2 regions of the Kribbella sp. NPDC004138 genome follow, and region 2 is predicted to be linked to the other one. Evidence: riboswitches for the same ligand, from Rfam matches in the RefSeq annotation. Region 2 holds a riboswitch; the other holds the start of a gene.

Region 1 (3,395 bases), on a different contig from region 2:
CCCTTCGTCGTCGGAGCGGTCAGAGACCGTCCGCGAACTCGACGCCGCGGACCTCGACACCGAGGCCTTCGATCCCGGCGTCCGGGATCATCGCGGCCAGCTCGCAGGCGCGCTCTCGGGACGCCACGTCGACCAGGTAGTAGCCGCCGAGGAATTCCTTCGACTCCACGAACGGGCCGTCGGTGACGGCCGGCAGCCCGTTGCGGACCCTGACGACCGCCGACTGGGCCGGCTGCTGCAGCGCGACCGTGCTGTGGAACTCGCCGGACGCCTTGATCGTGTCCATGAACTTCTGATGCCCGCTGCCGATGGCCTGTTGCTCCTCCTCGGGCAGCGCGGCGATCACGTCGGGGTTGACGTTCAGGACCAGTAGGTACTTCACGATGTCTCCTTCACCAGCGGCCCCCGGTGTGGGCGCCTCTCAACCATCAGTACGGAGCGCTCCGGCCGATCTTGACATCGGTATAGCGTCACCCCATGTCGCAGCTGAGTCTCACAGATGTCCGGGCCGCGGCCGATCGCCTCGCCGGGGTCGCGCACCGGACGCCGGTCCTCACCTCGCGGACGCTCGACGAGCGGGTCGGGGCGCAGGTGTTCCTGAAGGCGGAGAATTTCCAGCGGATCGGGGCGTTCAAGTTCCGCGGCGCGTACAACGCGATCAGCAGGCTCTCCCCGGAGCAGCTCGCGACGGGCGTGGCGGCGTACTCGTCGGGCAATCACGCGCAGGCTGTCGCACTGGCGGCCCGCCTCGCCGGGACGTCGGCGGTGATCCTGATGCCCGAGGACGCCCCGCCGACGAAGCTGGCCGCGACCCGCGGGTACGGCGCCGAGGTGGTGACGTACGACCGGTACACCCAGGACCGGACCGCGCTGGCTCACGAGCTGGCCGCGGAGCGGGGGCGGCCGCTGATCCCGCCGTACGACCACCCCGACGTGATGGCCGGGCAGGGCACTGTCGCACTCGAGCTGATCGAGGAGGTCGGGCATCTCGGCGCACTGCTGGTCCCGGTCGGCGGCGGTGGACTGATGGCCGGCTGCGCGACCGCCGCGACGCTGATGTCCCCCGGGATCCGGATGATCGGCGTGGAGCCGGCCGCGGGCGACGACCACGTCCGGTCGCTCGCGGCGGGCGAGCGGGTCGAGATCGCCGTACCGCGGACCATCGCGGACGGGCAGGCGGTCTCGGCGCCCGGCGAGCTCACGTTCGCGGTGAACCAGCGGCTGGTCGAGGCGTTCGAGCTGGTCAGCGACGAGGAGATCGTGGCCGCGATGGCGTTCGCGTTCGAGCGGCTGAAGATCGTGCTGGAGCCGAGCGGGGCGAGCGCGCTGGCGGCACTGCTGGCCGGACGGATCCACGGGCTGCCGGAGCGCGTCGGAGTGGTGCTGTCGGGCGGGAACGTGGGGCTGGAGCGCTTCCACGAGCTGCTCGGCAATAGCTGAATGCGCAAGGACTTTAGGACGCCCTGACCACCCTCTGTGCCCGTTGTCACAGAAAGCCACCATCAAATGTGGCGCAGATCACATCAAGGCCCTCATTTGCCGTCTGCGCCCCGCTCAGACGCGCTCAGGACACCTGGTGTTCACCCCGGCTTACTGAGCCGTCAGGGGCCCTCTCAGGCCCGTTTCAGAACGACTCTGTGGATCTGAGGGTTTGCGTCGTGATCCTTCTGTTATACAGTCGTCGGCGGTTCGGTAAACAACACGAACCGCACACGAGTCAACGCCGAGCTCCGCCAGGCTCGTGTGCTCCCCTCGAACAACCATGGCGGAGGTGGGGGACCCAGGAGGTTGGGTCTCGACCGTGAGTGGTCGAAACCCTGGGGTGAAGTCCGCGGGAGCGGACCGGGCTATGAATCCCAGCCCGAACCCGACAGCTAACTTCACAGGCGTCGGGAGACAACCATGCCCGTCACTGCCCGACGGACGTCGCTTCTGCGCGCCGTCAGCCAGACCGCTGAGTCCAGTACCGACCGGCCCACGGGCCGGACCCTGGCAAAGCACCGCAAGCCCACCACCCGTCCGGGGGCGCCCCGGACCGCAGCGGCCGTCCTTTCCGTCGGCCTCGCTGTCGGCGGCGGCGCCGCACTGTCCGTGACGACCACGTCGGCCGCCTCGGCGTCGACCAGCTCCAGCACCGCGACCACCGTGCCGCGTGGATACTGGAGCATCCCCAGCAAGCCCCTGCTCCGGTACGGCGACAAGGGTCCGACCGTCAAGTACGTTCAGAGGGCCCTGCACCTGGGTCCGGACGGATACTTCGGCACCAGCACCGTCCGGGTGCTGAAGAAGTTCCAGACCTCCTGGGGTCTGAAGGCCACCGGCTACACCGACAAGAAGACCTGGGGCCGGCTGACCTGGGCCGCCAAGCACAAGGTGCTCTACGGTCCGCACAGCACGTCGAGCGGCTCCGTCGGGACTTTCCGGGCCAAGGTGCTCCGGGAGGCGGCCAAGCTCAAGGGCACGCCGTACCGCTACGGCGGCACCAGCCCGCGCGGCTTCGACTGCTCCGGCTACACCGGCTACGTGTACAAGAAGGCCGGCAAGAAGCTGCCGCGCACGTCGCGCCAGCAGTACAGCGCGACCAAGCACATCAGCCGCAAGGCCGCCAAGCCGGGCGACCTCGTGTTCTTCCGCAGCGGTGGCGGCGGTGTGTATCACGTCGGCATCTATGCCGGCGGCAACATGCTGTGGCACGCCTCGAAGCCGGGTAAGCCGGTCGCGAAGGCGAAGATCTGGACCAGCAGCGTGGCCTTCGGCCGCGTCTGAGTCCTGACCGGCCGGCGTCCTACCCCCCCAACTGGGCGCCGCCGGTCGTCAGCGTCCTCATCCCCCCAGGCACGCTGACTTCCGAAACCGGCCCGAACCGTCGCCCCCACCCCTCCGACGGATCGGGCCGGTTTCCTGTCTCCAGGTATCGCGCCTACGCCAAGGCTGCGTTCACGGCCGCCAGCAGATCCTTCGGCCGCCGGGCCGGCACCGCCAGCAGCTCAGGAGAGCCCGTACGGCGGACCACGATCCACTGCACGCCGCGCCCCAGCCGGCCCCACGCTCCACCGACGATCCGCACGCCGGTCTCGCCGACGACATCGCTCGCGGTCTGGGTGTTGAGCCTGTCCAGCTGGGCTTTGCTCAGCACGGCTTCGGCCGGATGGGCACCGAACGACCGATCCAGGTCACGCAGGACCAGCGTGTGCTTGCCGACCACCAACTCCTGACGGGTGACGCGGACGTTCCCGTACCGGGCGTGCGCGAAGAAGTAGATCGCCACCGGGAGTAGCACGACGCCGGCCACCAGGAGGACCGGCTGCGCGATCAGACTGCCGATACCGATCAGTGCGAGCGCCGCGACGGCCAGGCCGCCGTACACCCACTGGTTGCCCATGCTCTTGCGATAC
Region 2 (3,395 bases):
GCGCCAGGATCGCGAACCCGAGGATCAGCCCGATCCCCACCCCGGCGTACAACGTCGCCGCCGCCGAATCACTCCCGCGCAACTCGTCCTTCGCGAGGAACACCATCGCGACGTCGTCCACGCCGTTGAACGCGACCACCGCGAAGAACCCGATCCCGATCACGCGGATGGCGCGGGTCCGGACGATGTACCCCAGCCCGTCCCGCGCATCCTTCAACAGACTGTGCCCCGACCGCTCCACCTGGATCCTCGGCAACCGGCTCAGCAGCGCCGCCGACACGAAGAACGTCGCCGCGTCGATGTACAGAATCCCCCGTACGTCGGTCACCAGGAACAGCCCAGCCGCGATCAGCGGCCCGACGGCCTCCAACCCGTTCGTCCCCGCCCCCAACGCCGAGTTCGCCGCCTCCAACTGATCGTCCCGCACCAGCCGCGGCATCGCGCTCCGCGATCCGGCCAGAAACACCTGCGCGGTAACCCCCCGCACCGCCACCAGCACAAGCAACACCGGCAACGGCGGCAAACTGACCGCCATGACGACCGTCAGCACCCCCTGGACGACGTCACAAACCACCATCACCCGCTTGAGATCGAACCGATCCCCAACCGCCCCCGCCACCGCCCCGAACAACCCCGGCACAAAGTCCCCCGCCAGCAACAACAACGCCACCGCCAGCGCCGCCCCCGTCGCCCGCTGCACGTACAACAGCAACGCCACGAGCCCCAACGAGTCCCCGAGCACCGACACCACCCGAGCACCCCAAAGCCCCCGGAACCCACCCGACCCCCGCAGCACACTCCACACAATCCACTACTATGTACCGACACCACGCCGGTGTGGCGCAATTGGCAGCGCACCGCTCTTGTAAAGCGGTGGTTGGGGGTTCGAGTCCCCCCGCCGGCTCTCTGACCTGGGCATATAACCCGGAGTGATGGACTTCCGGCGCCAACTCACGCTTTACTCACTACTTTGCCCCGGATCGCCACAACTTCTCGTGACCTGCCGACGGTTCGCGATCCTGCTCGCTGACACCCCCGGCCGGGTCGCCGGACGAGCAGAGCGCACGCCAGCCGCCCGGCATGCCATGGTCGCTCGGCTCGTCGGGTGCCGGACGAGCTACAACCCCACCTGCGCCGCCGATTCGGCGCCTGCGAGACCATCCGCCAGTCCCGGCCACCAGCGCAGTTGGCGGTCGAACAGCAGCTAGTGGTCGAGCAGTGCGGAGTGCGATTTCGCCTGTTTCTGTTGGGATTTGAGCCCGACGCGCGCGGGCTGTGAATCAGGTTTCATCTTGTCGGAGCGTGGTTCTACTCTGATGGATGGCCCGGCGAGTGTCGGTGGGCTGCACACGAGTCAACGCCGAGCTCCGCCAGGTTCGTGTGCTCCCCTCGAACAACCAAGGCGGAGGTGGGGGACGCAGGAGGTTGGGTCTCGACCGTGAGTGGTCGGAACCCTGGGGTGAAGTCCGCGGGAGCGGACCGGGCTATGAATCCCAGCCCGAACCCGACAGCTAACTTCACAGGCGTCTGAGGATTCGTCATGCCCAGAACCGGGCTCACGGGGCGCTTCGGCATACCCGGAACCTTGTCGGCGGCTGTCGCCGCTCCGACGTGGCCGGTGCCACGTCCACCGTGCCTCGGCACGTCCACGCCCTCCGGTACGACCTGGTCGAGCCCGGCCGATCGAAGGCTCCGGAAAAAAGTTGGTCCGGAGTCGGGGGTAATCCAGAGAAGTGCATATACGAGGGGGTGACCCGACGGAGTCGTGGTCTCTCCCGACGAAAGAGGCAGGTCATGAAATCCGGTGAGGCGGACGAGGTGGCGAAGCAGCCAGCGGCCGCCGCGCCGTTACAACCGGACGTAGGTGTCGGCCTCGTACCTCACTGGGCGACGGCGGCGTCGACGTTCAAGAACGCGGATCACCTCGATCGGCTGCAAGCCGACTACGAGCTGGTTCTCGAGCTGGGCTGGCGGAACTTCCAGGGCCCGGACTACGACTACGACTACTTCCAGGGTGAGCTGGTGAAGTACGCCATGGCGGTGCTGACGTCCTGGATCCGGAAGCGGACGATCCTCCACTACCGCCGGCAGCGTGGGTACGGCGGTCTGCCTGCGGCGCCGGCCGACGCGTTCGACGATCGGGGCCTCGTCGAGGACCGGGTCTTGGAAACGGTCGGCAAGGCGCTAGTGAAGTTCCACGACTACGTACTGGTCGGTGGCCGGTGGGATTACCGGCGGGGTGCGTCGCTGCGGACGTACTTCATCGGGCAGTGCCTGATCCAGTTCGCCAACGTGTACAACTCCTGGCGCCGTCACGACGCGGACCGGGTCCAGGCGTTGCCGGTGGAGGAGCCTCGGGAGTTCTTCCAACGGCACGATCCAGGCCCGGAAGAACTCGTGATGCAGCAGGAGTACGCCGCCACGACCACACTCCTGGACGGCTTGAAGCCGCGGGACCGGCAGTCCTTCACCATGATCAGCCAGGGCAGGCGACAGTCGACCTCGTAACGATCACGACCGGCGCGCTACGCCCCGTCTACCAGCTGCCGTGCCTCATCGCCCGAGGAAGCAAGGTCGGAGATTGTGCGGCCCGGTAGCTAGTAGTCGGTCGACAACCACTCCCGAATCGCCTTGGCCCAGCTCGTCGGCTTCTGTGCTGACATCTTGGGTAGGACCTTGCTCCGGGCCTTGACGGCTCGCAAGACCTCGGTTGAGTAGTACTTGCGGCACTCTGGCCCGATACCAAGCGCCACGCTGGACGGATCCGTCAAGGGCTGGCCGCATCGCTCACAGGTTTTGACCGTTGGTCCGCGTGGCGTCGCGCGTGCGACGAGCCGACGAACGGTGTGCTCTCCGAGAACTCGGCGCTCTAGTTCCGCCGGCGAACATGTGACCTTCTCCAACCGGGCGGTGTCGCTCTGGACGTCCCACAGTTCCGCGACAACGGCCTGCACCCGCTGGGCAGCATCAGCCGCGGAGGCCTCGCGGTACACAAGCACCATCGGAGCTCCTCCGGGAACCTCGGCGGCCTTCACCAGAGGAAGTTTCCAGCCCGGGCGGAGCGACCAGGCGCCAGCGCGTGAAGCGGCGATCCAATCCTCCGGGTTCGTCACGGCCGTTGCGATCCAGACCTCCTCGCCGCGGTCGCCGCGGACGAAGTCGCATCGAAGTGTCCTTGTCGTTCCGCTAGCCGACGCCATCACAAGGACGCGGTCGGTGTCGGTTTCGGTCAGTGCGAACCGCACCTCGTCCAGTAAGGACGGCTTCGCCGTCGCCTGGCTTCGGGACGTCGAAGCCCTCCGATCACTCCAGCCGCGGAGAACGATCGCATTCCCTGAGACCTCGAAGCGCGGGTCGCCTCCGAGGGCGACCTTCACTTGATCGGGGGTGGTCGT

Evidence for each region. Region 2 has a riboswitch for cyclic di-AMP ahead of ACWEOO_RS01105 (hypothetical protein). Riboswitches for the same ligand answer to the same signal wherever they lie in the genome.
Region 1: linked by a shared signal. The riboswitch ahead of ACWEOO_RS07580 (C40 family peptidase) and the one ahead of ACWEOO_RS01105 (hypothetical protein) in region 2 are both predicted to bind cyclic di-AMP.

What each region holds. Positions count from the first base shown of each region.
Region 1 is NZ_JBSGFZ010000004.1:309,389-312,783, forward strand. Features, by position in the region: gene ACWEOO_RS07570 (YciI family protein) at 20-382, opposite strand; gene ACWEOO_RS07575 (threo-3-hydroxy-L-aspartate ammonia-lyase) at 478-1,440, shown strand; cyclic di-AMP (ydaO/yuaA leader) riboswitch at 1,712-1,903, shown strand; gene ACWEOO_RS07580 (C40 family peptidase) at 1,903-2,766, shown strand; gene ACWEOO_RS07585 (hypothetical protein) at 2,921-3,395, opposite strand, start outside.
Region 2 is NZ_JBSGFZ010000001.1:231,595-234,989, forward strand. Features, by position in the region: gene ACWEOO_RS01095 (MFS transporter) at 1-805, opposite strand, end outside; tRNA gene ACWEOO_RS01100 (tRNA-Thr) at 832-904, shown strand; cyclic di-AMP (ydaO/yuaA leader) riboswitch at 1,349-1,541, shown strand; gene ACWEOO_RS01105 (hypothetical protein) at 1,795-2,508, shown strand; gene ACWEOO_RS01110 (DUF6011 domain-containing protein) at 2,598-3,395, opposite strand, start outside.